Regions from separate parts of the Cytobacillus sp. FSL R5-0377 genome, predicted to be linked through region 3. Evidence: predicted binding sites of a transcription regulator. Region 3 holds the regulator's gene; each other region holds the start of a gene.
What was found. The regulator LexA, encoded in region 3, represses DNA repair genes until DNA is damaged. The targets are predictions, from matches to a motif close to CGAACATATGTTCG.

Region 1: the regulator LexA is predicted to act here: its motif matches at 5,048-5,061, upstream of NSQ49_RS19520 (Y-family DNA polymerase).
Region 2: the regulator LexA is predicted to act here: its motif matches at 8,249-8,262, upstream of uvrB (excinuclease ABC subunit UvrB).

The regions. Positions count from the first base shown of each region.
Region 1 covers NZ_JBBORA010000001.1:3,832,962-3,843,532, forward strand. The annotation lists gene namA (NADPH dehydrogenase NamA) at 1-374, opposite strand, end outside; gene NSQ49_RS19495 (glycosyltransferase) at 470-1,747, opposite strand; gene proC (pyrroline-5-carboxylate reductase) at 1,678-2,508, opposite strand; T-box leader at 2,576-2,817, opposite strand; gene NSQ49_RS19510 (MBL fold metallo-hydrolase) at 3,170-4,144, shown strand; gene NSQ49_RS19515 (SDR family NAD(P)-dependent oxidoreductase) at 4,145-4,939, shown strand; gene NSQ49_RS19520 (Y-family DNA polymerase) at 5,196-6,455, shown strand; gene NSQ49_RS19525 (YolD-like family protein) at 6,470-6,805, shown strand; gene NSQ49_RS19530 (hypothetical protein) at 6,878-7,039, shown strand; gene NSQ49_RS19535 (CDGSH iron-sulfur domain-containing protein) at 7,073-7,291, opposite strand; gene NSQ49_RS19540 (iron-sulfur cluster biosynthesis family protein) at 7,414-7,740, shown strand; gene NSQ49_RS19545 (hypothetical protein) at 7,911-8,447, shown strand; gene NSQ49_RS19550 (alpha/beta hydrolase) at 8,498-9,424, opposite strand; gene NSQ49_RS19555 (hypothetical protein) at 9,550-9,681, opposite strand; gene NSQ49_RS19560 (hydroxymethylglutaryl-CoA lyase) at 9,766-10,571, opposite strand, start outside.
Region 2 covers NZ_JBBORA010000001.1:3,032,739-3,043,309, reverse strand. The annotation lists gene NSQ49_RS15445 (DUF4097 family beta strand repeat-containing protein) at 1-1,052, opposite strand, end outside; gene NSQ49_RS15440 (DUF4870 domain-containing protein) at 1,076-1,390, opposite strand; gene NSQ49_RS15435 (hypothetical protein) at 1,694-2,038, opposite strand; gene NSQ49_RS15430 (DUF459 domain-containing protein) at 2,385-3,098, opposite strand; gene uvrA (excinuclease ABC subunit UvrA) at 3,227-6,103, opposite strand; gene uvrB (excinuclease ABC subunit UvrB) at 6,111-8,090, opposite strand; gene NSQ49_RS15415 (DUF2198 family protein) at 8,483-8,716, opposite strand; gene NSQ49_RS15410 (alpha/beta-type small acid-soluble spore protein) at 8,867-9,142, shown strand; gene NSQ49_RS15405 (M20 family metallopeptidase) at 9,300-10,508, opposite strand; gene NSQ49_RS15400 (MetQ/NlpA family ABC transporter substrate-binding protein) at 10,533-10,571, opposite strand, start outside.
Region 3 covers NZ_JBBORA010000001.1:592,829-603,399, forward strand. The annotation lists gene tkt (transketolase) at 1-533, opposite strand, end outside; gene NSQ49_RS02925 (DUF896 domain-containing protein) at 755-988, opposite strand; gene NSQ49_RS02930 (YneB family resolvase-like protein) at 1,132-1,779, opposite strand; gene yneA (cell division suppressor protein YneA) at 1,789-2,121, opposite strand; gene lexA (transcriptional repressor LexA) at 2,279-2,902, shown strand; gene NSQ49_RS02945 (DUF4257 domain-containing protein) at 3,188-3,472, shown strand; gene NSQ49_RS02950 (LacI family DNA-binding transcriptional regulator) at 3,697-4,809, opposite strand; gene NSQ49_RS02955 (hypothetical protein) at 4,989-6,746, shown strand; gene NSQ49_RS02960 (glycoside hydrolase family 172 protein) at 6,892-7,989, opposite strand; gene NSQ49_RS02965 (carbohydrate ABC transporter permease) at 8,040-8,855, opposite strand; gene NSQ49_RS02970 (carbohydrate ABC transporter permease) at 8,865-9,749, opposite strand; gene NSQ49_RS02975 (ABC transporter substrate-binding protein) at 9,830-10,571, opposite strand, start outside.

The DNA.
Region 1 (10,571 bases), 3.2 Mb from region 3:
TTAAATGCAATAGCTGATGGGGCGATAATTTCTCCCTCGACAGTTGCCTTTCTGCCGGCATGTGCAAGCTGTATTCCAGGTGAAGATCCATGTTCTTTCATTAGCCCGGTTAATTCCTTCAGGCCTGCGATGTGGTCATCACTCCATATTCCCAGATCCTGAGGAGATATACGGCCCTGTGGCGTTACGGCAGTTGCCTCCAGGATGATTAATCCCACCTGCCCGACTGCACGGCTCGTATAATGAGTCCGGTGCCAGTTTTCAACCATTCCGTCTTCATTATGACTGGAGTACATGCACATCGGTGCCATAACAATTCTGTTTTTAAAGGTGACGCCTTTAATTGTTAAAGGTGAAAAAAGTTTTGTTTCCATAATTTCTGCCTCCCTTATTTCGCTATCCTAAATATTAAGTATATCAGGCAGTTTCATAAATGGAAAAGAACATGCACTTACGAAGGTGTGCGCTGTCAGCGTTTATTCCTCAATTCGCTTAACTTATATAATGTACCTCTCCAGACTATGCCTCCCCGTACAAAGGTTAGAATGCTGGCACGGATGATGGAATAAATAAACAGGAGAGCAGTAATTGGAAATACCGTAAACAGAAGCGGAGTAAATTTGGTCATTCTTTTTGTGATGATGGTATAAACACCTGCTAAAAAAATGATGTTTGCAAGGCTTAAACTGAAAATAATTATGTCAGTTGAAAAAATGGTGAGAAAGGGAAGCACCTGGGAACTGAATGTGCCGGCAATTGCAAATAGCACCATGCTAATGCGATAATGAAGTCCAGCAAAAGTATTCTTCTCCAAGCCTTTGAAGGCTTCTGGCAAGCTTTCATACCATTCAACTTCAATCAGCTCCATCGCCGTTGCCAATCTCTGCCTGAGGCCATTTTGTTTCATTTTCATTCCTAGCATTAAATCATCATCAGGACGCATTTTTATTGCCTTATGTGTCCCGATTGCTTCATAGGACCTTCTGGACACCAAGTTAAACGCCCCAATGCCAATTCCGATCTTAGAACGCTGATTGTTCGCCAGCCAGGGGCGTTTATAATAGGAGAAGCCGAAAAGGAAAAAAGCAATAAACGTGCTGAGCCAGAAACTCCTGCCCGTCAAGCTTGGTGCCGCTGTTAAATGGTCAAGTTCATTCTTGCTGAAATAATGAACTGCCTTGCTGAAGGCATCCTGTTTAAATACCACATCGGCATCTGTAAACAAAATTAACTCCCCTGATGATTCCATATAACCTTTATAAAGGGCGTGGTTTTTTCCCAGCCATCCGCTCGGGAGAGTATCGATATGAATAGACTTAACCCTTGAGTCACTCTGCTGGATATGGTCCATGATGTCACCTGTGCTGTCGGCTGAACGGTCATTGACTAAAATCCATTCCATGCGTTTGTAGTTCTGCCGCAGCTGGGATTTTATACTCTCCGCGAGCTTGGCTTCTTCATTTCTTGCCGCTGTAATAACGGAAAGAAGAGGGCCTTCAGTCATTGCATCGCTATCTTCAAGGCGATCCATGCTTTTTAGTCCAAGGACAGCATCAATGAGTACTGCAATCCATACCAGAAGGCTTGCGCTTAATAGAATAATGAGCATTTGCAGATTTCGCATCCTTTTTTCATAGTTTGAATTAGTGGCACGTTTTTTAGGGCAGGTGCAGTCAGTTACATTTTGACGGTACTGCTGAAGCTTTGGCCAAGCCGCCTGGATTGGGCTGTCGCTTCCTTGATGCATTCAATGAAAGCTTCCTGCACACCATTCGCTTCAAGCACTTTTACGCCTGCTTCAGTGGTGCCGCCTGGGCTTGTTACTTCCTTTCTAAGCTGCTGAGGGTCCTTGGCTGATCTGGCCAGCATTTCCGCAGCCCCGATGAGTGTCTGGATAATGAATTCCTTCGCCATACCCTTTTCGAGCCCGATTTCTTCTGCGCTTTTTTCCATCGCTTCCGCAAGATAGTAAATATAAGCCGGTCCGCTGCCTGACAGGCCTGTTACAGCATCGAGCTGTCTCTCCTCAACAAATGCTGATTTTCCCACTGTATCAAAAATTTCTCTTACTTCTTTCATCTGTTCTTTGGTTACTCTTTCATTAGCCGATAAGGCGCTTGCTGATTTTCCGACTGCTGCTGATGTATTCGGCATGGCTCTCACGACAGGCAGCTTTTTTTCTGCCAATCGTTCAATGCTTTCGATCGAAACGCCGGCGAGAACGGAAATGACCAGCATGTCATCATGTAAATAAGGCTTTATAAGATTGATGGCCCCCTGAGCATCTTTTGGCTTCATCGCTAAAATAACAGCGTCGGCCCCGCTTAACAGCTCACTGAGATTGTAAGTGGCCTGAACGCCATAGGCTTTTTGCAAGGCTTGCAGCTTTTCTTCGCTGCATCGGTTCGTCACCCAAATATCGCTTCCGGCAATGAGCCGGCTTTTTACGATTCCTGAGATTAACGCTTCTGCCATTGATCCTGCTCCCACAACAGCTAATTTTTTCATATGCTGATATTCCTCCTTATTGTTGCTCCATTTGCCGGCTGTCAAAATAAAAAAGCCTTTCCATCCAGTAAAGGACGAAAAGACTTTGCTTCCGCGGTACCACCTTCATTGCCTTTCCTTCTTCGTGCAGCATGCCTGCTGTGTTTTGAAAAGGCATCTCAATCCCGATAACGCCGGGGGTGCGTTTAGGTTTTCCTAACAGCTCATAAGGGAGGTTCAATGGTCAAGTGGACGGTGAAGCCTTTCAGCCGTTTGAGCTTCACTCTCTTTCGCCGTTTTCCATCTACTAATCTTATTCATCGCTATGTTTCTGCCGTACAGAAGTACAGCTTTGAGTTATGAAAATCAAATTTTAATTGTGATTATGCAAGAAGACATGCTTATTTGTCAAGTGCTATTTTTTGAAAAATTATTAATATTGCAAAAAGAGTTATGTGAAAATAATGACAATTATTAAAAAGAACGGTACACTTATTTTTATATATGTAAATTTCTACATTATGTTTTTGTATTCCGTTAATATGTGTGTCAGGCAAACGCTGATATTTTAAGGGATAACAGAACAGCATAATTAAAGGAAGCAAGTGTTGGATGTCTGCGGAATTAAATAGAAAAACAGCTTTATTTTATTTAAATATAGTGATTTTAGGGGGATTGTAAAATGGCAAAATGGAAGGATGGAATTGCAAAGCTTGTTATCCCGACACCATTTCCTGTCGGCGACGTTAATGTATATGCAGTAAAAGGGGAAAAGCTGACTCTTGTCGATGCCGGCCCTAAAACAGATGAAGCATGGGAAGCTTTAAAATCCCAGCTTAAAGAGCTGAATTTAACACCCGGGGACTTTGAACAGGTTGTTCTCACACATCATCATCCCGATCATGCCGGGCTGCTTGACTTTTTTTCGGACAATCTTGAGGTGTTCGGGCACCAGGTTAACCAGAGGTGGCTGTCCCGTACTGACGAGTTTCTAAAATTTCATGATGAATTTTACATAAAACTATTTAACGAATTTGGTATACCTGAAAGGTATGCTTCCTTTATAAACAAAATGAAAAAGACTTTGCGCTATTCCTGCAATCGTACCCTGACAGCCGAGCTGAAGGAAGGCTGCCAGCCTGAAGGGCTTAATGATTGGACGGTAATCGAGACCCCTGGGCATGCACAGAGTCATATAGGTTTGTTCAGGGAGAAAGATGGTGTATTCCTTGGAGGAGACCATTTGCTTGCACACATTTCACCTAATCCTATCCTGGAGCCGCCGCTTCCAGGCCATGCGGAAAGGCCGAAGCCGCAGCTTCAGTATAACGAGTCTTTGAAAAAGCTGCGGCAGCTGCCGATATCCCTTTTTTACTCCGGGCATGGAGAGGATATTGAAGATGTGAACGGGTTAATAAACGAAAGGCTGGGCCGCCAGCATGAGCGGGCAATGAAAGTAAAGACATGGCTCGAGTTCGAATCGCTCACTGTTTTTGAGGTATGCCGCCGCCTTTTTCCGAAAGTTTATGAGAAGGAGCTTTCCCTGACCATTTCCGAAACAATCGCACAGCTTGACTATTTGCATTCAATAGGGGAGATTTATATAAATAAAGAGGAGGAAGCCTTCTTGTATTCCGCATCAAAAGAGGTGGTTTGATTGTCAGACAGATTAAAAAATAAAAATGTGATTATCACAGGGGCATCAGGCGGGATCGGTGCGCAAATGGCCGTCCTTTGTGCCGAAAGAGGAGCAAACCTTGTCCTTCTTGCCCGCAGCATTGGCAAATTGCAGGAGCTGCAGGCTGATTTGCGTAAGCGTTTTTCAGTCGATGTACATGTGCATAAGCTTGACGTTTCGGACAGTGACGAAGTTTCGGCAGTTTTTTCCGAGATTATTGCCCGTTTTGATCATATAGACGTTCTTGTGAATAACGCAGGCTTCGGTGTTTTCCGGGAGGCGCATGAAGTCAAAGTTGAAGAAATAAAGGGGATGTTTGATGTAAACGTTGTTGGCTTAATGGCCTGCACGGGCATGATTCTGCCATTGATGAGGAAACAGAGGAGCGGGCATATTATTAATATCGCTTCACAGGCAGGCAAAATGGCCACACCGAAATCGAGTGTCTATTCCGCAACTAAACATGCTGTTCTTGGCTATACAAACAGCCTTCGGATGGAGCTTGCTGACAGCAATGTGTTTGTGACTGCCGTTAATCCCGGCCCGATTGAAACCAATTTTTTTACTATTGCAGATGAAAAGGGAACATACGTGAAAAATGTCAGCAAATATATGCTTAAACCCGAATATGTGGCCCTCAGGGTAGTCAATGCTATGCTCCGTCCTGTCAGGGAAATTAACCTTCCGCGGTGGATGAATGCGGGAAGCATCATCTTTGCCCTTTTTCCGGGACTGTTCGAAAAAATTGGAAAACGCGCATTTAATCAAAAATAAAAAGCTGCAGCCAAAGGCTGCAGCTTTTTTGTTTTTGGCCGGCGAGGCGTCTGTTCTGGGAAGAAAGAACCGCTTTTAAGAAAAACCGCGTAAAATTTCCATTGAAACCGAACGCATATTCGCTTAATATAATGGGTATACATATATAGAACAGATGTTCCTGTTATATATAAATTTTATTATCGGGTTCAGGGGGCTATGCAGCATAGAAGCTGATAAGCAGCGCCTACGCTTTTTGAAGGAGGATGTCGAAGTCATGGTTGATTACAGCTCAATGCCGAACAATCAAATTTTGTGTGTTGATATGAAGAGCTTTTATGCAAGCTGTTCTGCTGTCATGCTCGGTCTGGATCCTCTTGACTGCTATCTTGTAATTGCAGGGAATGTGGAACGGAAGGGAAGCGTTGTTCTGGCGGCCTCTCCGCGAATGAAAAAAGAGTTTGGAATAAAGACAGGGTCCCGTCTTTTTGAGGTCCCAAATGATCCGCGCATTAGAGTTGAGGAGCCGAAAATGGCGACTTATTTAAGAATCTCCACTGAAATCACCAGGGTGTTTAATCGTTATGTCCCCAAGGAAGCCATCCATACGTATAGTGTCGATGAAAGCTTTATAAAAGTAGACGGCGCAGTGCACCTCTGGGGTGATGCCCAGACGATTGCCTGGAAAATAAAAGATGATATTGAACGGGAATTTCAGCTCCCCTGCGCCATAGGAATAGGTCCTAATTTGCTAATGTCAAAGCTCTGCCTGGACCTTGAGGCAAAAAAAAAGGGAGTTGCACAATGGACGTATGGAGATGTAAAAACAAAGCTGTGGAATGTCTCCCCTTTACGGGAAATGTGGGGCATCGGCCGCCGCGTTGAAAAGACATTGAATGGAATGGGAATTTTTACAGTCGGCCAGCTTGCCCGCTATGACCTGGCTAAGCTGGAGAAGAAGTTTGGGATTATGGGCAATCAGCTCTATCACCATGCATGGGGTATTGATTTGTCGGAAATAGGCGCGCCGATCATGGCAGGACAGATCAGCTTTGGGAAAAGCCAGATTTTACTGAGGGATTACAAAGAGAAAAAGGAAATTAAGCATGTGGTCCTTGAGATGTGTGAAGAAGTGGCAAGAAGGGCCCGCAGCCACCGGAAAGCCGGCAGAACTATCAGCTTTGGCCTTGGCTACAGCCAGGATGAATTCGGAGGGGGCTTTTACCGCTCAAGGACAGTTGACCAGCCAACCAATATTACGATGGATCTTTATCGGGTCTGCCTCGAACTTTTTGACGAGAATTATGAGGGGAAAACAGTGCGGCAGATTTCCATTTCCCTCGGCAATATTACGGATGACTGCGAAATGCAGCTGAGTCTGTTCGACTTGGATGGCTGGAAAAAAAGAGAGCTCGGCTATACTGTCGACCGGATCCGCTCCAAGTTTGGAGGAGGAGCTCTGCTGAGAGCCGTCTCTTATACAGGTGCAGGAACCGCCAGGCACCGTGCGACATTGGTCGGCGGCCATAAAATGTAAAAGGGGGTCAGCTTATGATTCGCGATAGGGGCAGAATAAAATGGACTTCCATGATGCTGCCGGAACATGTAAAGCTCTTAAGAGACTGGGCAAAGGAAGATATGTACGAGCAAAAGCGGGAATTAGATGAGCAGAAGCTTGAACACATGAATGAAATTCTTTCGGAGGCCATGGAATTTCAAAAAAGTGTAACCATTACACATTACAGGGGCAGAAATTATGAACTGGTCATAGGGGGCATCCATTATTGGGATGAACTTGGCCAAAAGCTTCATATTATTGATCGGTTTGGGGAAATTCACCGTATTTCTATCAGCGCTATAGCGGATGCCCGTTTTACGGAAGAATAAGTTTGCTTGCCTGGATGAATTTAAGAGGGGTAGTTTTAAGGCAGGAGAAGCACCTTAACAGCAGGGAGGTGTATGAAGATGCCTAGAGGAAAAGAATTGGAACAGCTGCCAATGGCCAATATCGCACCCGGGGCCGGGGAAGACAGTACGGACAGGGACCGGGAACGGCTTCAAGGGATTATACAGGGTGAAAGTGCAACACCCGCAAGAATTAAAAATAAAAATAAAAGATAAAAAAACGGGGATGACTGTCCCCGTTTTCCACCCTTATTGCTTGTCATCCGGAGCTATCTCCGCACGGACACATGATTGGAAAGTTCCTTTATGAGTGCCATCGCAAAACGGGATTTTCAAGGATCTTCCGCAGCGGCAAAGAGAGAAGGTTTTTTTTGTTTCGAATTTATTGCCATCCATATCAATTAACTCAACATCACCTGTAACACGCAGTGATCCATTATCCATTACTTTAATCTGCGCCTTGGACATACCCCATCATCCTTTCTAAAAAACATTATTTTGGCGGCTGAATAGCAGCAGTCTCTTTCAGAAGCATGTTATACCTATCTGTGTTAAAATCAGCATATGCAAAGGGGAGGTAGTTTTACAACATGGAAATAACATTAACTGAAATAGCAGCAGAAAAAGTATCGGGACGAATTGCCGGCAAAGATGGATTTATAAAGCTTAAGTACGATATAGATGGCTGCGGCTGTGTTGTGAGCGGAGTAGCGGCACTTTGGCTTGTTGATGAGCTTGATGAGGATGACAGGGAAATCAAAACAAACATTGGCAGCATATATGTGGAAAAATCCAAGGAAGTATTTTTGGATGAACAGTTAACGATAGACTTCTCTGAGAAGGCAAACTGCTACCAGTTAAAAAGCCCGAATCAGTATCTAAACCCGAGAATGAGCTTTATTGATAAAACAAAATAAATGATTTAGCAGGCGGCCGCTGCAGGAAGGCGGTCTTTTTTTATTGGCTAAGTAGGTAAAAATACCCTTCCAAAATTCTGGAAAGTAAGGTTTTAATATACTAGTAAAGGATTACAGGCTAAGCAGCATGGCTGTTATAGGTGAAGAGATTGTTGATTGGGGAGATACGAATGAGGAACTATATGTTATATTTGCTGGTGGCAGCTTCTCTGATATTGTCAGGCTGCAGCACAGCAACAATGGGCCAGGCAATTGATGATGGAATACCATTCAATGTAAAAGAAATCTTACATAAAGAAAAAGTTAAAAATGGAGTCATTATTCTTTATTTAACAGAGCAAAATGATGGGCAAAATGAGGTCGAAGCCATGGCAGCTGCCTATTTGAAGGGCAGTGACAAAGAAGGCTGGGAGAATGAAGGCCATAATCACTGGGAGCATTATGAGAATGAATATATGACTGTTTACTCAGATGCTTTCTATGATTACGATAAGGAAGGCAATCTGGAAAACAGATTACCGATCATTTTTGGTGAAATTCAAAGCGGAGATATTAAGAAAGTAGAAGTGGCCGGCAAGGAAGAAAAATTTGAAGAAGCGGCTATAATAAAAAAAGAAAACAAACGCTATTATTTTAAAATGGGAGACTTTCATACTGCCAGAGGTCTGTCGGCTGAAGGCAAGGAAATCATAAAGAAAAAAAACTGACGCCTAACAGCACAGAAATAAAAAACAGCTGACTTTAAGCCAGCTGTTTTTTATTTTGATAAAGCTTTTTTGCTGCTGACATACTGTTCCAAAAACTCGTCAATGACTTTTTCATAATCCTCTCTGTTTTCGTTAAAGGATTGTGCATGGATCCCGTTAGCAGCAAGGTAAAGCTTTTTAGGGCCTCTTTTCTTTTCATACAAAGCTTCGGACATGGTCGGCAAAATAAAATCATCTTTTTCACTGTGAATAAACAGGATGGGCTTTCTTATATTTTCTATAACCGAAATAGGCGACACGTCCGCTATGGAATATTTCTCCCGCATCCGCAGAAATAGATCAGCAACAGGCAAAAAGAGTTTCGCGGGCAGCTTCATCTCGGTTTTTAAACGATAAGCCAGCTGCTCTTTAAAATCCGAAAAAGGGCAATCGGCAATGTAAAAGTCAGCGCCGTCTTCAAGCATCCCCGCATAAAGGAGCATGGTGGCAGCCCCCATGCTTTCACCATGAATGCCGACCTGGATATCAGGCCCTTTCTCCGCTTTAAGCCAATCGACAATAGCTTTTAGGTCAAACTTTTCATAATGGCCGTAACTTGTCGTTTTTCCCCCGGATTCTCCGTGGCGGCGATGATCATAGATTACAGCGTTAAACCCTCGTTCCAGGAAGAGGTTCATGTATTTAATGGAGTTCATTTTGTTTTCCGTAACCCCGTGCGAAATAATGATATAGCGATTGTTTTTATGTGGTTCGCAGGCTACGGCTTTTAGGTTATAGCCAAATGGCGAGGGAATAAGAACCTCTCTTTTCGGAAGGCTTTCATACTTGATTAGATCAAGTCTCCCGGACTCCTTCTCTCTTTCTAGAATAAAGTCATCTTCCTTTTTTTTCATAAACATAAGCCTATTTGTAAAATAGACGCCGAGTGATGAAAGAAAGAGAACGATGGAAAATAAATAACGCAAAAATCTTCTCAAACTCATCCCTCCATCTTTTTTCTTTATTTTACCATTGTGGATAAAATTAAAACAGAGATGTTAGCCGGGACAAAGTGAAATTTCATAAAGGACGCCCTGCACAAAAAAAGCCGCTTTGCGGCGGCTTATTGCTGTGCGTTTTGTCTTTTGGTTGGATGAATCGCTTTTTCTAATTCCTCGGCAGCAATCGTCTGATTTACAGTATCGGAATTCGGCTTTCCCTTTTGGCTGTAGCCTTTATCGCGTTTTTGGCTCATAGAAATATCCCCCTTATAATTCTGCGGCTGAACCTGAATTCGCCAGCTGCTTTCATCTAATAAGATGCGGTAAAACAGGAGGAATTATTCACTTAAGCTGTGATGCTGTTGAACTGTTTGAGTATTCAGCCTGAAATAAGTGCTTTCAATCGGCCTGGAAAGATGAGGCTGAACAATTTTTACAGCTTCCATTAATTGATCCAGGTTAACATTGGTTTCAATTCCCATCCGCTGAAGCATATAAACGACATCTTCTGTTGCAGCATTGCCTGCAGCGCCAGGGGCAAAGGGGCATCCGCCAAGCCCGCCTGCGGATGTATCAAATCGGTCGATTCCTGCCTGGAGTGCAGCAAAAATATTTGTAAGAGCCATTTTTCTTGTGTCATGGAAGTGGGCAGTCAGCAGAGTATTTGGAAACTCTTCTTTTAAACGGGAAAATAGCCGGTATGATTCATGGGGAGCAGCCATCCCAATCGTATCTGCCACACTTAATTCATCAGCCCCTGCCTCTGTAAATTGGCGGCATAGCCCAACGGTATCTTCAGGATTGATGGCCCCTTCATACGGACAATAAAAGGCAGTAGAGATGCAGGCACGGACGAAATAACCTTTATCCTTTAGTTCTCCAATAATCGGTTTTAGCTCATTCATGCTTTCCTGAGTGGTTTTATTGATGTTTTTCTTGTTGAATGTATTGCTTACACCGACGAAAACGGCAACTGCCCTGCAATCCGTCATATATACTCTGTCAATGCCTTTACGGTTCGGGGCAAGCACGAAATCCCTTGTATTTGCATCCAGGCATTCTGCCGTAATTTCAGCTGCATCCCCCATCTGCGGAACCCATTTAGGAGACACAAAAGAAGTAAGCTCCATTTCTTTTAATCCTG
Region 2 (10,571 bases), 2.4 Mb from region 3:
TTAAGTCCGCTTCCGCTTTCTTTCACAGACTTAAAACGCAGCAGTTTCTGGATCACTTCGCTCTTTTCTTCTATTACTTCAATCCCCTCAATGTCTGGATGGAAACTGCCCAGATTGGTGCGAAGCTCCCCGCTGACAGCAGCGAAATCTGGAACAAACAGATCAATGCTGCCTGTAGCTGCCTTCGCTTCAATCCATTCACAGCGTTCATTTTCAGCCCTGCATGTCACATTTCCATTAAAAGACTGGAGTTCAGCTTTTTTGAAGTCTCCCTGAGCCAGTATAGCTCCATTTAACGTTTCAGCTTCCACATAATCAATCCGGCTATTTTGAATGGTAATTTGTCCGTTGGCAGTTTCAGCCTCGACATTTTTGCTGTTCAAATCACTAATCGTTATCTTTCCATTAGCTGTTTTAGCCTTAAAGTTTTCCACTGATAAGCTTTGACTTTCAATTGGGCCATTAAACATGCGGATTTTCACATTTTCATATTCAGACTTTGGAATATAAATGACCGCTTCAAGCTTCATCCATTTTTGCTGAGTTGAAAACCTCAGCCTTTGGCCTTCAATGGCAAAAATAACATCCTTCAGAAAGTTTCTGCGTGCTTCATCCTGATCATCCACACGATAGACCTTGGCTTTGCATTCAACACGCACATCATTTTGCTCCCATGGAATGACCTTAACGGTTCCATTCGCAACATCAATATCCAGATCTTTTAAGTATGCGTCTGCATGCTGGAATATATGAGAAATTTCAACGCTTTTCCCAAAGTTAAAATCTAGATCCAGATCCTTCACTTTCTTAAAAGCAGACTCAACAAAGTCAATTATTTTTTCCTTGGCACTATGATGTTTTGAACTGTATGCTTCCCCTTTTTTAGCTTCCTCAAACTTTACTTCTGCAGATAGCTCTTTAATTAAATCCTCCTGCTTCTGCTCCACCGTCTGATTTGTTTGTTCAAGCTGTTCCAGCAGAGTTAAAGCTTCATCAACCGTAAGCTTTCCATCCTCAACCATTTTCAAAATACGTTTGCGTTCCTCTTTCATTTTCTCGCCCTCCTCTATTAGTTCTATTCCTGTATCAGGACTTTTACCCCTTTAATGATATTCCATATAAATACAATTAACAGCAGAATGATTGTGATGCCGGCAGCTGCAAGAAAAAGAAACGGAATTCCCTGATCGTTTACTGCAAACTGGGTTACCCCTGCAACTACAATAAACGGAACAGGAACCAGCGGGATCAAATGTGATAAGAAGGCCCTTTTGGCATGCCGCTTCACTTCCATATCTTCTGATGCAAAAAATACAATGAGCGGGAATATAAATCCTGCAAACATAATGCTAAAATAGCTTAAGGCAGACAGAACCTTTCTAGTTTCCAATGTACTCAGCTCCTTTATCGCAGTCCTCCGGGCAGTACCCCCAGCCCGTAAAGGCCCGATTGGTTTAACTCAATAAGCGGGGGAATAAGGAACCCTCAGATTGAAGCTTCACCTTATCTGTTATACGAAATTGGAGCGTTAAAAGTTTCAGCCTCTTCTTCATTATAAAAAATCAAAGGAGCATTTACCTCAATAATATTAAAAATACATCTGCAGACTGAGGGGTTTCAAAGCCTCAAGTCTCATAGCATCTTTTATTATAAAAAACCGCCTTTCCTGAAAAGACGGTTTTATCGATAAGTCCTATTTATAGGCAGCAGCCAGGTCAGTGCGAGGCGCTTCCTTCTTTTTCACTTCGTCAATTTTATTGACAAACATCAGGAATACTTTTCGTTTTTCATCCAAATCACGTATGTACTCTTTCAATTCGTTATATTTCTCTTCAAAAGGCCTATGATACATTTCCCGTATATTATCAATAATTTCTTCGTTCACAGTAGACTGGATAACCTGCTTGGTAATTCCATATTTATAGGAATATACTTTCAGCTCTTTTTTAACATCTTCGTATTCATTATTAATTTGGTCCAATACTTCAGAAATATCCTCTTTCCATTCTTCCAGTGACTTCGCTAAATAATCCTCCATAATGACCTCCCCTTCTGTTTCCAGACAATAGTTTCCCTTATATAGGAGTATAACGCTGCTTGGTTACACTGATTTTGCTGTAACATTACATTGTGTTATCAATTAAAGAAGGAAATATTGTCTGTTGAAGCAGGAGTGTAGATTTCCGCAGCAGGCACTCGCTTGTCCCGCTGCTCCCGCAGGACTTTGAATAAGCATCCACGAATAATCATCGCACGATTCGAGGATCTCTCATCTTCCGGTCCAAACCACACAATAAAATATCATATTAGGGTTATCACAGCAAAATAAGAAAACAAAGACTTGGCAGAAGCACTTTTTATAAGAATGTAAAAAGCCAAGAAACCTAAAATGAGTAATTATCTATAATTTTATCAGCAATCAGCTCATAGCCCTTTCCATTCGGATGAAGAGAATCAGCGAAATATTGTTTTTTGTTCTTTCCCTTGAACAGTTCATTGGTTGAAATGTAGGTGATGTGTTTCTCTTCTGCTGCTTTCTTTCTGATCGATTTGTTCCAATGGTCAATATATTTTTCAATCCTGTCACCGTCAGGATAAGGGTTGTATAATCCTATCAGAATAACTGGTGCATCACTGTTGGCGGTTTCCAGCGCTTCCAGAATTCCATTCAGTTTAACTTCAAATACGTCCTTAGCTTCAACAAGTTTTTCGTGATGGAGCGGATACAGATCCCCGCCATTGCTTTTCAGTAAATCGTTTGTGCCAATATATACAATAAACAAATCTGCCTTTTTCATATCCTCTGCCACTTTCGGTTTGAGCATTTGCTGGAGAACATCAGAAGATTTAAAGCCATACACTCCATGATTTGTTATGCGGTAATTCTTGTCCTGATATGTCTTATCCAATTTGCTCTGCAGCCTGCCAATGTACCCTTCCTCAGTTTCATCTCCATAACCGTAGGTAAGGGAATCGCCAAAAGCTACAATTTCCTGGATGCTATCTGCCTTTTTTTCTTCTCCAAGAAACATAATGGAAAGATAGATGCCGAGACCAAGCAGGATGACACCTGCTAAAAGATAGAATTTATTTTTCATTGTGTATGTTCCTTTCCTGTTGGTATGCGTGATGATTGCTGCAGACGCATGTTCTTTACCCCGCATCCTGGCTATCTAATCTTTCCAAAATAAAGAAGCAGCACCAAAACGGTACTGCTTCTAGTTAATTAAGAGTTTGTCACGCCTTCTTTTTCTTCAATTTGCTGTTTCATTCTCAGGCGGTCTCTTTCCAAAATCGGTTTAAGATATTTGCCTGTATAGGATTCTTGTACTTCGGCAATTTTTTCCGGCGTACCTGCAGCTAAAATGGTACCGCCCTTATCCCCGCCTTCAGGACCAAGGTCAACGATATAGTCAGCAGCCTTGATGACATCCAGATTATGCTCGATAACCAGTACGGTGTCTCCATTTTCAACCAGACGCTGAAGGACCACCAGCAGCCGGGAGATATCATCCACATGAAGGCCAGTTGTCGGTTCATCAAGGATATATAGGGAACGGCCCGTTGAACGGCGGTGCAATTCGGAAGCAAGCTTCACACGCTGCGCTTCCCCGCCAGACAATGTTGTCGCAGGCTGCCCCAATGTGATGTAGCCCAGGCCGACATCATAAATCGTCTGCAGCTTGCGGCGGATCTTAGGAATATTTTCGAAAAACTCCAATGCATCCTCCACTGTCATATCGAGAATCTCCGAAATATTCTTCCCTTTATATTTAACTTCAAGTGTTTCCCTGTTATAGCGCTTGCCATGACAGACTTCACATGGCACATACACATCAGGAAGGAAGTGCATTTCAATCTTAATGATCCCGTCTCCGCGGCAGGCTTCACATCGTCCGCCTTTAACATTGAAGCTGAAGCGACCCTTTTTATAGCCGCGCACCTTTGCTTCATTGGTTGAAGCAAACACATCGCGAATATCATCAAACACTCCGGTATAGGTTGCCGGGTTGGAACGAGGCGTCCGCCCGATTGGAGACTGGTCGATATCAATGACTTTATCAAGATGATCCACACCTTTAATTTCCTTATGCTCACCCGGCTTTGTTTTGGCTCTATGAAGCTTTTGGGCAAGCCCTTTATGAAGTATTTCATTGATGAGCGTACTTTTCCCGGAACCGGATACGCCTGTCACGGAAATAAAAGTGCCGAGCGGGAACTTAACGTTCACATTTTTAAGATTGTTTTCTTTAGCCCCTTTAATTTCGATGAATCGTCCATCGTTCTTGCGGCGCTCAATTGGAAGCGGAATAAATTTTTTGCCTGAAAGATATTGCCCTGTCAAGGAGTTTGGATCGTCCATTACCTCCTGAGGCGTACCGGCTGAGACGATTTGCCCGCCATGAACTCCTGCTCCTGGCCCTACATCAATTAAATAATCTGCAGCTACCATTGTATCTTCATCATGTTCTACGACGATCAGGGTGTTGCCGATATCACGCATATTTTTCAGCGTATCAATTAAACGGTCATTATCGCGCTGATGGAGGCCAATGGAAGGCTCGTCTAGAATGTAGAGCACACCTGTCAGGCGCGAACCGATTTGTGTGGCCAGTCGAATACGCTGGGCTTCACCGCCGGATAACGTTCCCGCTGCCCTGCTTAATGTCAGGTAATCAAGCCCCACATTGATGAGAAAGCCCAGCCTTTCCTTAATCTCACGGAAAATAAGTTTGGCAATCTTCATTTCCTTTTCAGACAGTGTCAGATTTTCAAAGAAGCTGAATGCTTCCTCAATCGAATATTCAGTTACATGGCCTATGTGCTTTCCAGATATAAGCACAGCAAGTGTTTCCGGCTTCAGACGGTAGCCCTTGCAGGAAGGACATGCATGCTGAGCCATGTATTTCTCCATTTGCTCCCGTATATAATCAGAGCTTGTTTCTTTGTAGCGGCGCTCTACATTGCGAATGACACCTTCAAAACGAATATAATTCTCCCTAACCTGGCCAAAGTCGTTTTCATATCGGAAATAAATGCTGTCCTTTGATGATCCGTATAAAACTTTTTCAAGCAAGTGGTCAGGGATATCCTTAACCGGCGCATCCATATCAATCCCATAATGATTGCAGACTGCCTCAAGCAGCTGAGGATAATATTGAGAGCTTGTCGGTTCCCATGGCGCAATGGCATTTTGCTTTAATGAAAGATCTTTATTAGGTATGACTAGATCAACATCTACTTCCAGCTTTGAGCCCAAACCGTCACATTCTCCACAGGCACCAAATGGACTATTAAAGGAGAACATTCTTGGCTCAAGCTCACCGATTGAGAATCCGCATTGAGGGCAGGCATGGTTCTCGCTGAACAGCAGTTCTTCTTCCCCGATAACATCCACAAGCACCTTTCCGTTGCCAAGATTCAAAGCAGTTTCCAATGAATCTGCAAGCCTTGGTGCTACGCCTTCTTTTACGACAATCCGGTCAATCACCACTTCTATAGAATGCTTTTTATTTTTTTCCAGCTCAATCTCTTCACCGAGATCCATCATTTCTCCATCGACACGGACACGGACAAACCCCTGCTTTTTGACATCCTCGAACACTTTTACATGCGTCCCTTTTCGGCCGGATACAAGCGGAGCCAGGACCTGAAGCTTTGTCCTTTCAGGGTACTCCATAATCCGGTCAACCATTTGTTCAATCGTCTGTGAGGAGATTTCGATATTGTGAATCGGGCAGGTGGGGCGCCCAACCCTGGCAAATAATAATCTCAGGTAATCATAAATTTCTGTCACTGTTCCCACTGTGGAACGAGGATTTCGACTTGTCGTTTTTTGATCAATTGAAATAGCAGGTGACAGACCTTCAATTGCATCCACGTCAGGCTTATCCATCTGGCCGAGGAATTGCCGTGCGTAAGCAGACAACGATTCCACATAGCGGCGCTGCCCTTCTGCATAAATGGTATCAAAGGCCAGAGAGGACTTTCCTGAACCAGAAAGTCCTGTCAGGACGACAAGCTTATCTCTCGGAATGGTGACATCAATATTTTTTAGATTATGGGCTCTGGCACCCTTTACAATCAGTTTATCCATCGCCATTTTTACGTCATCCTTCCGCTTTTAGCTCTAATATTAAATCACGAAGCTCTGCAGCCCTTTCGAAATTGAGGGATTTGGCCGCTTCCTTCATTTCTTTTTCCATATCGCCGATCAGCTTCTCGCGCTCTTTCTTGTTCAGCTTGCCGAGCTTTGCTGACGGCTGGTATTCTTCCTGCTCTTCTGCCGCGTGGGTTGCACGGATTGAATCGCGTATATCCTTCTGTATAGTCATTGGCGTGATGCCATGCTTTTCATTGTAATCTTCCTGAATAGAGCGGCGGCGCTTCGTCTCACTGATGGCTTTTTCCATGCTGTCCGTTATCCGGTCTGCATACATGATGACATGGCCGTTTGCATTACGTGCTGCACGCCCTATCGTCTGGATGAGTGAACGTTCCGAACGGAGGAAGCCTTCTTTATCAGCATCGAGTATGGTAACGAGAGAAACTTCAGGTATATCAAGTCCCTCCCTCAGAAGATTAATGCCGACTAACACATCGTACTTGCCTAGACGCAGTTCGCGGATAATTTCAATCCGCTCGAGAGTCTTCACTTCTGAGTGCAGATACTGCACTTTAATGCCGATTTCTTTTAAGTAGTCTGTCAAGTCCTCAGACATTTTCTTTGTTAATGTCGTGACAAGTACACGTTCATTTTTCTGAATGCGATCCTGAATTTCACCAATAAGGTCATCAATTTGACCTTCGATTGGCCGGACATCAATTGTAGGATCAAGCAAACCGGTAGGGCGGATAATCTGCTCAACCATTTCTGGAGTATGCTCAAGCTCATAAGGACCAGGAGTTGCCGAAACAAAGACAGCCTGCTTCACATGCTTTTCAAATTCGGCAAACGTAAGTGGCCTGTTATCCATAGCTGATGGCAAACGGAAACCATGGTCCACAAGCACGGATTTTCTTGCCTGGTCACCATTGAACATCCCGCGGATTTGCGGCAGAGTTACGTGCGACTCATCTATGACAATTAAAAAGTCTTCCGGAAAATAATCCAGAAGGGTATAAGGTGTTGACCCAGGCGGTCTTAATGTAAGGTGGCGGGAATAGTTTTCAATGCCGGAACAAAAGCCCATCTCCCTCATCATCTCAAGGTCATAGCGGGTCCGCTGCTCGAGGCGCTGGGCTTCAAGCAGCTTATCGTTTTCCCTTAATTCAGCAAGGCGCACTTCCAGCTCTTTTTCAATGTTTTGGATGGCGATCCGCATTTTTTCTTCACGCGTAACGAAGTGGGATGCCGGGAAAATCGCAACATGCTCACGTTCACCCATAATCTCTCCGGTAAGGGCATCCACTTCACGGATCCGGTCTATCTCATCTCCGAAAAATTCCACACGGATACAGTGTTCATCCCTTGATGCCGGGAAAATCTCGACAACATCTCCGCGTACACGGAAGGTGCCGCGCTGGAAATCGATATCATTGCGCTCGTATTGGATGTCAACGAGCCTGTGAAGAAGCTGATTCCTCTCAATCTCCATGCCGGTTCTTAGGGACAGCACCATTTCACGGTATTCTTCAGGAGAACCCAAACCATAAATGCAGGAGACACTGGCAATAATGATGACATCTTTTCGCTCAAATAATGAAGAAGTAGCCGAGTGGCGGAGCTTATCAATTTCATCATTGATGCTTGCATCCTTTTCAATAAAGGTATCTGTAGAAGGCACATAAGCCTCAGGCTGATAGTAGTCATAATAGCTGACAAAATACTCAACCGCATTGTTCGGAAAAAAGTCCTTGAACTCACTGTATAGCTGCCCTGCGAGTGTTTTATTATGGGCAATAACAAGCGTAGGCTTATTTACTTCTTTTATAACATTCGAAATTGTGAAGGTCTTACCCGTTCCTGTTGCACCCAGAAGTGTCTGGTGCTTCTTGCCGGAATTGATTCCCTCCACAATTTTTTTGATGGCCCCAGGCTGGTCGCCCTGAGGGGAATATTTTGAAACTAATTCAAATTGATCCTTCACCTAAAAGCCTCCCGTTCAAATTACTTTTATCTATATAGTAAACACAAACCAGCATTGAAATAATTTAAGATCCGGGATGCACGCTGATTTGTCAGTTTTTTACTCAAAACTCCTATCATCATTCTACCACAAAGAGCCTAAAACAAACCAATAATATGCGAACGGATATTCGTTTTTTTATTTTACTGAGTAATTATTGCTTGGGAAATATGCCGAATTATCGAGGGGATTGTCGAAGAATGGTTAATCAAACGTTTGATTGACTGCCTTGAGTTTAATCAAACGTTTGATTGAACTCAATTAAAAGCTGATAGGACGTATGCCTAAAAAATAGCTAATAAATCATTAAATAAAAACCTGTCGATAGTTTTTTTCGACAGGTTCTGCAAAATTTATTCAGCACTTGGCTTTATTTGCTTTAATTTTTGGGCATACCAAAAACCAACCGTCAGCGAAAATGCGTCTATAACAATTAAGGCAAATGAATTGGTATAGCCTTTATATACAGAAGCAGCAATAAGCCCCACTGTCAGCACCAGCCCAATTACACGATTATAGCTGACTCTCGTAAAAAACAATACCAGCAGTCCAGGAAGCAAGAGAGCTGACAAGTATTTTAATGCCATTTTTAAACACCTTCTTTTGGTTTTTCACAAAAATTCAAGGTTTCTACCATTAGAATAGCTGTTCACAGGAGGTTGTACAAGTTTTTTCAGGGTTATTCCAAGCGTACTTTTACATAATAAGAAGAAGAACATTTTATGGAGGAATGAATCATGGCCAGAAGAAAAAGACGCCCGATAGTACCGGAATCAAGAGGCGCATTAGATCAGCTGAAAAATCAGGTAATGGCAAACCAGGGGTATCATGTTGACAAGGAAAATCCTGATGCTGTGAAATATGAAATTGCTGAGGAGGCAGGTGTACCTTTGAAGCAAGGTTACAATGGAAGGCTTACATCCAAACAGGCAGGAACAGTCGGGGGAAAGATTGGCGGCAGTATGGTGAAGGAGCTTATCCGGATGGCACAGGAACGGATGAAGGAACAGTAGTTATATGTGAACTTCGGGAAAAGAATGAGGAATTTTCGGAAACTTAATACTTAATTAAAGGAAAAAACTCAGCAAATCAGGGAAACACCCACCAGTGAGAGGAAAACACTCACAAAAATGAGGAAAAGCTATCCCGCAAAAGGATAGCTTTTATTTTCTATTCAGCCGTTTTCCGCTCCAGAAATTCCTGTTTAATGGCTTTAAGCAAATCCGGTTTCGTTATCAGCTGTAAGGCAGTGAGTGCAAGCCCTTTTGCTCCGGTTACCAGCGCTTCGTCTCCTTTTGCAGATGCTGCTGCTTCCCGGAATGGAACAGTATGGGCAACGAGATCATCAGCACCGATTTTGATATAAGGGTGAATGGTTGGCACCACCTGACTGATATTGCCGGCATCCGTAGAACCGATTCCATCTCTGTCCCCTTCTACAACCTTTTCTCCCAAGTCCTCTATCACTTCTTTAAACACCTGGTCATATGTCTTGTTTAACAGGAGGTTATCTACTTCATTTTGAAAAGCAATAACATTCAGCTTTGCTCCTGCTGCCAGGGCGGCACCTTCCGCGACAGCTTTCACCTTTCTAGTTACCTCATTTAAACTCGTTCTGGTGGAAGCACGAATAAAGAATCGGGCTTTTGCATATTCAGGGATAATATTCGGCGCATCGCCGCCGTGAGTAATTATTCCATGGATACGCACATCATCCTTTAATTGCTGTCGGAGGGCATTGATTCCGTTAAAAAGCTGAATAACCGCATCCAGTGCATTTATTCCTTCCTCCGGTGAAGCTGCTGCATGGGCAGGCTTGCCGATAAACTCAAAGTCAAGCGGATCAACTGCCAGTGATGAACTGGTCAGGCGGGTATGGTTTGAGGGATGAACCATAAGAGCCGCATCAATGCCTTCAAGCAAGCCATGTTTCACAAAGCTGCCTTTGGCACTCCCATTTGGCCCGCCTTCTTCTGCGGGGGTCCCCAATACGACTGCTTCTCCTCCCGTATCATCAATAACCTTGCTTAACGCAATGGCTGCTGCTGCACTTGTCGTGCCAATAATATTATGGCCGCACCCATGGCCCAATCCGGGAAGGGCATCATATTCTGCAAGGAAAGCAATGGACGGTCCCGGTTTAACGGATTTCTTTCGGGCCAGGAAAGCAGTTTCATGCCCGGCTACTGCCCGATCTACTTCAAACCCTTCCTTCTCAAGGATGCCCGCTAGCAAGCCAGAGGCAAAAAACTCCTCATTCCCTATTTCCGGATTCGCATGAATCTGATGGCTCGCTGAAAGATAAAGTTCTTTATTATCCTCAACATTTTTCTTGATTGCTTCTTTCAGTTCAACTAATGCTTTTACAGGTGCCGTCATCATTTTTCCTCCTTTGTATATTAATTACCAGCCAATATCACTTAATGGAATGAAAGTCGGAAT
Region 3 (10,571 bases):
CCAAGCTTCAAGTGTCCAGCAAGGGAAGCAGCTTCAGCCGAAACGCCTTCCATAAGATCTCCGTCACCGCAAATGCTGTATGTATAATGATCAACAACATTGAAGTTGTCTTTATTGTATGTAGCAGCAAGGTGGCGTTCAGCCATTGCCATACCGACAGCCATAGCAATACCTTGTCCTAATGGGCCTGTAGTTGCGTCAACACCAGGAGTATGGCCGTATTCAGGGTGACCGGGAGTCTTGCTTCCCCACTGTCTGAACTCTTTAATATCATCCATGGATACATCATAGCCGGAAAGATGAAGAAGGCTGTATAAAAGCATAGAGCCATGTCCTGCAGAAAGGACAAAACGATCACGGTTGAACCAGTCCGGATTTTTTGGATTGTGGTTCATAAAGCGCGTCCAAAGAGTATAAGCCATTGGAGCAGCTCCCATTGGCATGCCCGGATGGCCGGAATTTGCCTTTTCAATGGCGTCAATTGATAAAGTACGAATGGAACTGATGGATAGTTCATCTGTGTGATTAAACATTCAATACATCCTTTCGAGTAGAAATTCTTCACTCTTATAATATTATCGGGTGTCCCTTATTTTCACAACCAATAGGGTTAGGTAAAGGACAAAAAGCCGGTTTGTTACTATATTGACACAAAAACACCCGGCATATGTAAAAAAAGCGGAGACAGGCAGTAATACCATCTCCTCTATTAAAAGAAGGAATACAGCACAGTGTATCCCTTGCAATTATATTATTAGTGAAGGCGATTTTTATTTTGGAATTCCTTCAGCTTTTTCGGTGTTACATCATTCCCTTTCGGATCAACGATTGTAACGCCTTTCAGCGTGTTTAACATGCCTGAGCGGAAAGTCTCCAAATACTCTTTGCGCAGCGAGGTCTGTTCTTTCGCTTCTGCTTCAGTCAGTCCGGATTCCTTGGCCTTCTTTGCCAATTCATTAATTCGGGCAAGTTTTTGTTTAGGCAGCATTTATTAAAACTCCTTTATATCAAAAGTTTACCTTTGAATAATCTGATGGAAGTTTTTATTATACAGCAGCTTCAGTTATGGAACAATACTGAAACTCAAATGCCATCATACTAAAAATGAGCACTTTTGACAAGAAAAGTGCTCTACTCTGAAAGTGAATCAATATATTCTTTATACCTTCTGTGGACAGTTGCTTTGGAAATATTATAGCCGAATCCCCTTAATGTCGCAGCAATCTCGGCAAATGTTAACTCGTTTTTCCTCAGCCGGATAATTTCCTCTATCGGCACCTCTATTCTTTCCCTGCCGCCACTTGCTCCCTGATTACTTAGGTTTTTCTCGGGCCTGTACCCTTTATCAACAGCCCGCTGCATGCCGCGTCTAATTTTGATGTTATGCAGCTTTCTCTGATACTCCTCTACCATTCCTACTATGCTCAGGACCATCGAATCTGATTCTGAAAGCTCCAGTTTGCCATTATTCGAGATGCTGTATAACTGGACTTCTTCTTTTAAAATACAATGGAGGATCGCAATTTTGGCATTCCCCCTCCCCAGCCTGGTTTCATCCTGGATGAGGACCACCTTTATCTCCTTGTTTTTAATTAAGTCTAAAAGCTCCAATATACCGTCCCTTTCAAGATCGTATCCGCTTGCCTGTTCGCGGATGACCTTGACTACTTCAAAGCCATTTTTTCCCGCCAGGTTCAAAAGCTCTTCTTCCTGCCTAGAAAGGGACGTTTCCTGAGTTTCCTTTGTTGTACTAACTCTGCAGTAAATAATTGCTTTCATAACTTCTCCTTATTCGTTAAGGTCTGAGCTGGCAAGCTCTTTATATGGCTGGTCATCCAGAGCTTTTACTGGAATGACAATTTCATCACCCGGAAAAATCCTTCCTGCCGCTATCCCATTATTTTGTTCAACCCAATTAATAAATTGATCTGTTGACATTGAATGCTCGGCAGAAAAATTTTCAGCAATCTTCCATAATGAATCCCCTTCTGCAACAGTGACTTTCACAAACTTTTCCGTATCAGGTGCTTCTATCTGTATGAGCATTATAAGCGATGCCGCCAAGCTCAAAACGAAGAGAATAATAGCATAAGAATATGATTTCCACAATTTGTTCAGCATAATTAACCACCCTCAAGAGAATATATGTTCGCATTTGATGTTTTTATTATAGACCGAACGTTTGTTTTGTGTCAATAAAAATTCGAACTTATGTTTGTATCATATGGTAATTGATGCTATAATTGAGACAACAAAAACACATACGAGGTGCGTAAAGATGGTGAAACTATCAAAAAGGCAGCAAGATATATTGGAGTTTATTAAAGAAGAAGTTAAGTTGAGAGGATATCCTCCTTCTGTAAGGGAAATTGGGGAAGCAGTCGGCCTGGCTTCAAGCTCAACTGTTCACGGTCATCTCGCCAGGCTTGAAAGCAAAGGGCTGATCCGCAGAGACCCTACTAAACCGCGCGCCATTGAGATTTTAGATATGGACGAAGCTTCAAATATCCCCAAGATCAGTGCAGTCAATGTTCCGATCGTTGGTAAAGTAACCGCAGGGCAGCCGATAACGGCAATTGAAAATGTTGAAGAATATTTTCCGCTTCCGGAAAGAATGGCACCTGCTGACGAGCATGTATTCATGCTTGAAATCATGGGAGAAAGTATGATTGAAGCAGGGATCCTTGATGGAGACTATGTAATCGTAAAACAGCAGAGCACTGCCAATAATGGAGATATCGTAGTTGCCATGACAGAGGAAGACGAAGCAACTGTTAAGAGATTCTTTAAAGAAAAAGACTTTATTCGTCTACAGCCAGAAAACTCCACAATGGAACCGATTATTCTCCGCAATGTTTCTATTCTTGGGAAAGTGATAGGCGTATACCGTCATATGCATTGATAGATTGTTAAAAAGCAGGCACCTCAGCCTGCTTTTTGTTTTTTTCCAATTTCAAGAAGGATATCAGTTCCTATTACCTGGTACTATCAGCAAAACGGTACGAAAGTAACTGATACTTTTCTTTTAGCATAAGGTTACAGTCATGTATGACTAATTTATCATTCAGAAAATTCGGTATTTTTATGCATATTATTTTATATTCATTTTCTATATAATGGTAATACACCGAGAATCAACCTAAGGTCGCTTTTCAAAAAATCTCGACTTTAGGAGTGTGAAGAAAAAATGTTTTTGAACATTACCTTCGCTTTGTTGATTGGTGGGCTGGTTGGTGTCGTTGGACATATTCGGAAAGAAGGCAAAATGGTTAAACCCAGAAGGACAAAAAAATTCATCTATCTGGGGGTCTTTGAAGAGGTAATCATGGGGGCTTTAGCGGCTGTTTTTTTGGTCGTTTCTTCAGATCCTGACTCTGCCTTAAAGGTAGTTCTCCTGGCAGTGATTGCAGGATTTGGAGGAGATGCACTGCTGACATGTCTCGATTTCTTAAAAATAAGACATAAAGAATAGAGAGATGCAGACGATATTTCTAGAAAAACCTCGTTCATCGCTGAGCGGGGTTTTTTATGTGCTCACTTGCGGAATCTTAAGTTCCCTAACTTTCAAAGTCATTTTTGTATGGATAACAATATGAAAAAAGCTTAGACTCTTCATTCAAAAAAGTCACGTTTTCTTGAATGAAGAGCACAGCAAGCTCGGTCAACTGTAAGGTACTCAATAATGTTGAAGGCTATTTATCTGGCCATTGTCGATTCTCTTACTAACAAACTTGGTTCTAGCTGAATTTTCTTTCTCTCAGATAATGGAACTTTCCCTTCAATCTTATCAATTAATATTTCACATGCCTTTCTCCCCATTTCAATAATGGGAGTAGAAATCGTGGTAAGCGGCGGATCTATTATGGACCCTAAGTAAACACCTTCATAGCCGCTTATGGAAATATCATGCGGGATAGAAAGACCTAATTTTTTGACAATCACATAGACAAAGGATGCCGTAATATCATTACAGACAAATAATGCTGTCGGACGATTGGTTTGTTTTAAGCACTCTAATAGCTGCGGATTCTCAGCCATAACTGTTTTGGAATCCGTATGATTATAGTTCGCTAAATTAAAAGGAACGAATAAATGCTCTTCAATAGGCAATCCATTTTCTTTTAAAGCATTTTTATAACCTTGCATTCTATTCACAACTTCTGAGGACGACTCTAAATGCTTATCGAATACAAATGCAATTTTCTTATGCCCCAGTTCAATTAAGTGCTTGGTCATTTTATAGCCGCCGGCAAGGTCATCACAAACCACATGATCAGCCTCTAATTCCTTGAAATACTTTGTATATAATACAAATGGAATGTTTGATTTTTGCAGGCGTTTATACGTCTCCACTTCATTGCAATGAAAAGCAAGAAATCCATCTACCATCATATGCCTGTATTTTTCAATAAGAGACTTCTCTACCTTGCTATCACATTCTGCAGGGCCAATGGAGATTGTATAGCCCCTTTCCATTGCATAGGGAATCGCCCCTTTAAGAAACTGATTTTGGTAATCATCATGTAAATAACCGCCTATTAGAAGGCCGATAATATGTGAACGGCCGCTATTTAGCCCCTGAGCCATACGATTGGGTATATATCCCAATTCAGCAGCTATATCTTTAATTTTATTAGCCGTGCTGGCACTGATCGATTTATCACCTCTAAGGGCTAAGGAAACGGTCATTTTTGACACACCAGCAATTTTTGCAATATCTTCTAATTTTACACGCTTCTTGATGGAACTCCCCTCCGACCATTGATGCCATTTAAGAATAATTGTATTATATCTAGCAATGCTTGACAATTTTATTTGAAGTTAATACCACTTATGTTTTTTAAAAATTCAGAATTTAATTGAGCATAACATATATTTATGGTAAACTAAAATTGTTACTTTACCGTTAAAGTAATCGTTATTTATTTTTTGTTAATCTACTTTACCGGTAAAACCAACGCAGTCATATAAAAAAAGGAGTGGATTGGTTGAAAACTAAATTGAAAGGCGCATCTATAATACTTACTAGTGCAGTTCTATTAGGTACTTCTTTCCTCAATTTTTCTCCGCTGGGTGCCATTGCGAAAGATGAAGGGAAAGTCGGGCAAAGCTACGGAAAAGTGAATCAAAATAATGTTAAATCTGTTCCAAATGCAAAGAAAAAAGATCAAAAGGATACCATTGTAACACCTGAAGAGAGTACTTTTTTTTCAACCGTATCCATCGAAGAGAACTCTTCTTATAACACTCCGAGTGATGGGGATTTATGGCCGGCCGCCTGGTCGGATGACGATATGCTGTATACAGCCAATGGTGATGGAAAGGGATTTGACCTAAATGCTCCATGGTCAGATATTGTGGTGAACCAAATTACAGCAGGACACCCTTCAACCAAAAATATTACCGGCAAAAGACTTTCAAGCGGCGATCAGGTAGGAACTGTCTGGAATGACCCATATGAATACAATCGCAAGCCGACAGGCATGATTTCTGTAGATGGAAATTTATATCTTGCTGTTCAGGATCTGAACAAGGGCGGAGGCTGGCGGGCATTCAATGATGCACCTTCTGCAACAATCCTAAAATCGGCTGATAAGGGAAAAACATGGACTTGGGATAAAGAAAAACCAATGTTTGATGACTATGTTTTCACTACCATCATGTTTTTGGACTATGGAAAAGATAGCGAGAACAATTCGGATGGGTATGTTTATGCGTACGGATTAGATTATAATTGGCGAGATTCATTCATTGACACTGTTGAAGATCCCACCAATCTTTACCTTGCCAGGGTTCCTAAAACAAAAATTCAGGATCGCTCCGCCTGGGAATTTTATGCAGGGGATTTAAACGGAAATCCTAAATGGAAAAAAAATATTAAGCAGAGAAAGCCAGTGCTGCAGGACGAAAGAAGAGTATACAGTAACACCCTTCATGCAACCAACCCTGACAATTCCACCGTTCTATCACAGGGAAGTGTTGTATATAACAAACCATTAAACCGATACATTTATACTTCATGGACAGAATTCACTTTTGAATTCTATGAATCTCCTACCCCTTATGGACCATGGAAGAAATTTTTATCAAAAGACTTTGGTGTCTATCCTTGGTTTAATCATCACCACGGAGGATATGGGGTTGTAATGCCGTCAAAATATATCAGTGATGATGGTACAGAAATGTGGCTGAATTCCAATACCTTTATGGGAGGAGTACAAAAATACAGTTTATCCTTTAGAAAACTTAAAGCTACTCCTTATAAAGCAACTGAACCAGCAAATGAAAGCAGCGATAATAACTTAGCACTTCCGGCTAACTCCAGCAATGTTACACCTGTCTCCAAATACAGTGCACATAATTCGAATCTAAGGTATTTAAATGACGGCAATAAAAATCAATCAGAAGACGATTGGAACGGGGAAAGAAAACAGGAAGACTGGTGGGGCTATACATGGTCACAAGCCTATAACATGAACAAAGTTGTATATACTACAGGTAATATGTTTAATGATGGCGGGTGGTTTAATGATATTAAAGTTCAGGTACGCCAAAATTTCAAATGGGTAGATGTCAACAACCTGCAAGGTGCACCTGCTTACCCAAACAGCAAAGATGCCGGCAAAAACCAAACCTACACCTTTACCTTTGATAAAACTTGGGGAGATGGTGTACGAATTATAGGTGCTCCAGGAGGCACAGCAGCCTTTACATCGATTGGAGAGTTAGAAGTATACTATAAATAATGGATCACGAGATTCCCGCCAATAAAAATGCTGGCGGGAATCTTCTTAATCCACTCACAGATACATGCAATGACATAAAAAATGATTCTCTAAATAATCCTCAATCGTTATTTTCGGGATCATTTAAAGAATCTATTGTCAGTTATTAATAATCAAAGCACGTTTTTAAGTCTTCCGGCTTTTGCGGGAGCGTGTCTGGTAATGGCAAACGCTCTTTGACTGGCAGAATTGGCTGAACAGCCTGATGCGGCTCCGTTTGGTACCAATATGCCGTACTGGAGTAATCATCGCTGCGGTTATTATTATGGCCGTGCTCGATCGTTACTTTAATCGATTTGTCGAACATAACGGGGTCCTGGATATGATAACGGTACGCCGAAACTTTCCCAGACCAGTTCGGGCCGCCGCCAAGAATGATGCCATGGTATGGCGCACAGACCTCCTGCTGTGGACACCAGGCTGTATTAAAGTAGTCTTCCATTCCTGTTCCGTGCAGGGACGGAGGCCATGGTTCTCCATCGATAAAAATCATATCGTCCCCCTCGCCATACCAGTTCCATTCATGTGTAAAGCGAAGGTTATGGATATTTAAGTTACATCCGACATAATGGCCTTTCCCTACGGCATCCAAAATCACATAGTTTCCGTCCCCGGTCGTATTCTTGCCCCCAAAGCTGTATAAGGCGTTGGAAATGCTGTCATCAATCCCATCGGTTAACTCCCTTTTCCATAGGGCATGGAAACGGAGCGGACTATCAATCTCTTTATCATATTGCTCATAATCTACATAATAATAGAATTTAATCGGATCATTGGCATTGCTTTCGATTTCAATTTTTGCTTTTTTTCCAAAAGGCATCGGGAAAAAGCAATTCAGGGCTCTTCCATCTTCCGGACTCATTTGCAGAGGTTCAGAAGAATAGTTCTTTGTAATACCATGCCCCATCCCGAAAAAATCACCGATTGGTGCTTGTACACTCGGATTTTCTTCTCCATCCCAATACATTCTAATCACTACTTTGCGATGAAGATATTCCTCAATAGAATCATCCAAAGGAGCCATGGTCATCCAAATATGGGTAATGCATCCTGATCCTTCAAGTTCGCAAATCGTTTGAACATCTCCTGGAAAAATCCGAATAAAATCTCTGTTGCCACCCGTTGTATCATAGCTTGATGCCCGTTTCCTTTTACTGTCTCTTACTCTATATAGATCTCTTAAAGATGAGCCTAAGAATGTCATACTTATACCCCTTTTCACTATTCATTGTTAGTACTTTTTATGAGATGGACTTATAGTTTTCCGCCGGACATTTTAATCCCGTCAACCAAATATCTTTGCATTGAAAAGAATACTATAAAGGTTGGTATTGCACACAATAAGGCAGCAGCCAGTACAATACTCCAGGATGTTTCGTAACCGCCTCCGACTATATTAGCTAAAGCAACCTGTACTACCCACAGCTCTTCCTTTTGATTAATAATCAGCGGCCATAAGTAATTGTTCCAGTTTGCTGTAAAGAATCCTATTGTCAGCGGAATCATCATTGGTTTTGATAGTGGAAGGACTATCCTGAAGAATGTCCCCGCAATAGATAACCCCTCCATATAGGCAGCTTCTTCTAATTCTTTTGGAAAATCACGATAAAATTGTTTAAATAAGAATATTCCATATGCATTAAAAATCATCGGTACAATTAATCCTAGATAAGAATTTGCCATACCTAAATTCTTTGTCACCATATAAAGCGGAATCATAATGACGGTAAACGGAACCATTAAGGTACTAATCATCCATCCAAATACAAGGTTTTTACCTGGAAAGTTCAATCGTGATAGCGCATAACCGCTCATTGAATGAAAAAGCAAGGCAATGATAGTAACAGCTGTTGAGACAATTAATGAGTTCCAGATGGCCCTTAGAATATTTGTTTCCAGAACAGCTTTAAAATTGTCCATAGTAAAAGCGAATATGTTGATATTTGGTTTAAAAACATCTTGTGGCGCTTTAAACGAACTAATAACCAGGAGGAAAATTGGCAATACGATTAAGATACCGCACGCAATTATAAAGATCGTTACAAGCCATTTATTTTTTCCCATGACCATTTGCACCTCCTAATCTTTATCGGTATAGACCCTTAACTGAGCAAGTGAAAGCACGAAAATAATTAAGAACAATACAACAGCCAATGCAGAAGCGTAACCCATATTTAAAAATTCAAAGGCTTGCTTATAAATATATAGCACACTAACCATCGTTGAATTTGCCGGCCCTCCCTTTGTCATAACCATGATTTGGTCAAATACCTGAAAGGATCCAATTGTTGTAACTATAAGTATAAATATCGTGGTAGGTTTCAATAATGGCAGCGTAATGCTCTTAAATGCCTTCCATCCCGTAGCTCCATCAATCTGGGCAGCCTCATAGTAATCATTTGGAATCTCCTTAATTGATGCAAGGAAAATCATCATATTATATCCGAGATTTATCCACAGGATTACCACGATAACGGACACCATTGCTTGGCTTGTTGATCCCAAAAATTGCTGATTTGGAATCCCTAAAAGATCAAGAAGCTGGTTAATGAATCCACTGCGAGGATCATATAAGAACATCCAGATAACAGCAGATATGACAGATGTGATCGCGAATGGAAGTAAAAACATTGTCCTTGCCAATCCTTCATATTTTCGCTTAATAGTATTCATCATGACTGCGAAAAACAGTGATAAGCCAACCAATAACGGAACATAAATTATGGTAAAAATAAGAGTCCTGTAAACAGACTTCCACCAATCTTTGTCCGAAGCTAACTTTTCGTAATTTTCAAATCCTATAAACACCTTTGGACTTAGCGCATTCCACTCATGCAGACTTACATAAAATGCATATACCATTGGCACAAAAATAAATACAGTCAGCCCTAGAAGATTGGGCAATAAAAAACCATATGCTGTTAATGCTTCTTTTCTCCTGTTTGTTAAGCCTTTCAATTTCATGTTCATGCCTCCTCGGCAAAATCGAGGTTTAGGATAAGAAGTCCGGAAAGCTTTATGAAAGCCCTCCGAACTTCCCATTATTATTTTTTCAGTGCTTCTTCAATTTTCTTGTCTGCCTCTTTAGCCGCATCCTTGCCTTTTGCATTTCCAAACATGACCTTCTGCATGGCTTCTCCCACTGCATCTACTACTTCAGGTCCATAACGGGGTTCTGGAATAGCAGAATCATAGATTTCTTCTGTAAAAACTTTACGCAACCCCTTATTATAAATTTGCTGTCCCTCTTCAACTACGGATTGACGAGGTGGATATGCAAATTTAATTTCAGTTGCCCATTTTAACGGACGGGACTTATCTTCAGCAAAACACCACATAATAAATTTAGCCGCTTCATCTACATTCTCACTTTTTGAATTTACGGCCATTTTCCAGCCACCTGCAGCCGTTGCCGGTTTTCCGCCTTCTGGAGTTGGAATTGGCGCAAGACCGAATTCTATATCTTTATACTCCTTTTCCAATACAGGAACCGCCCATGTGCCAGCAATAGTCATAGCTGCTGAACCTGTCCCTATATTAGCAGCATCCCATGGACCATATTGTAATTTGGACGGTGCAGAACCATCTTGGAAGAAAGATCCCCAATAGTCCAATGCTTTTGCTGTTTCAGGTGAATTAAAAGTAGATTTTATTCCCTCTTCATTTAAAACATTACCGCCCTGCTGCCATAAAAAAGGATACCAAATGAAGTTAAGGTAAGGACCTTTATCTGTTGGCAGTACAAGGCCAGCAACTTTATCGGTTGTTAACTTTTTAGCTGCAGCT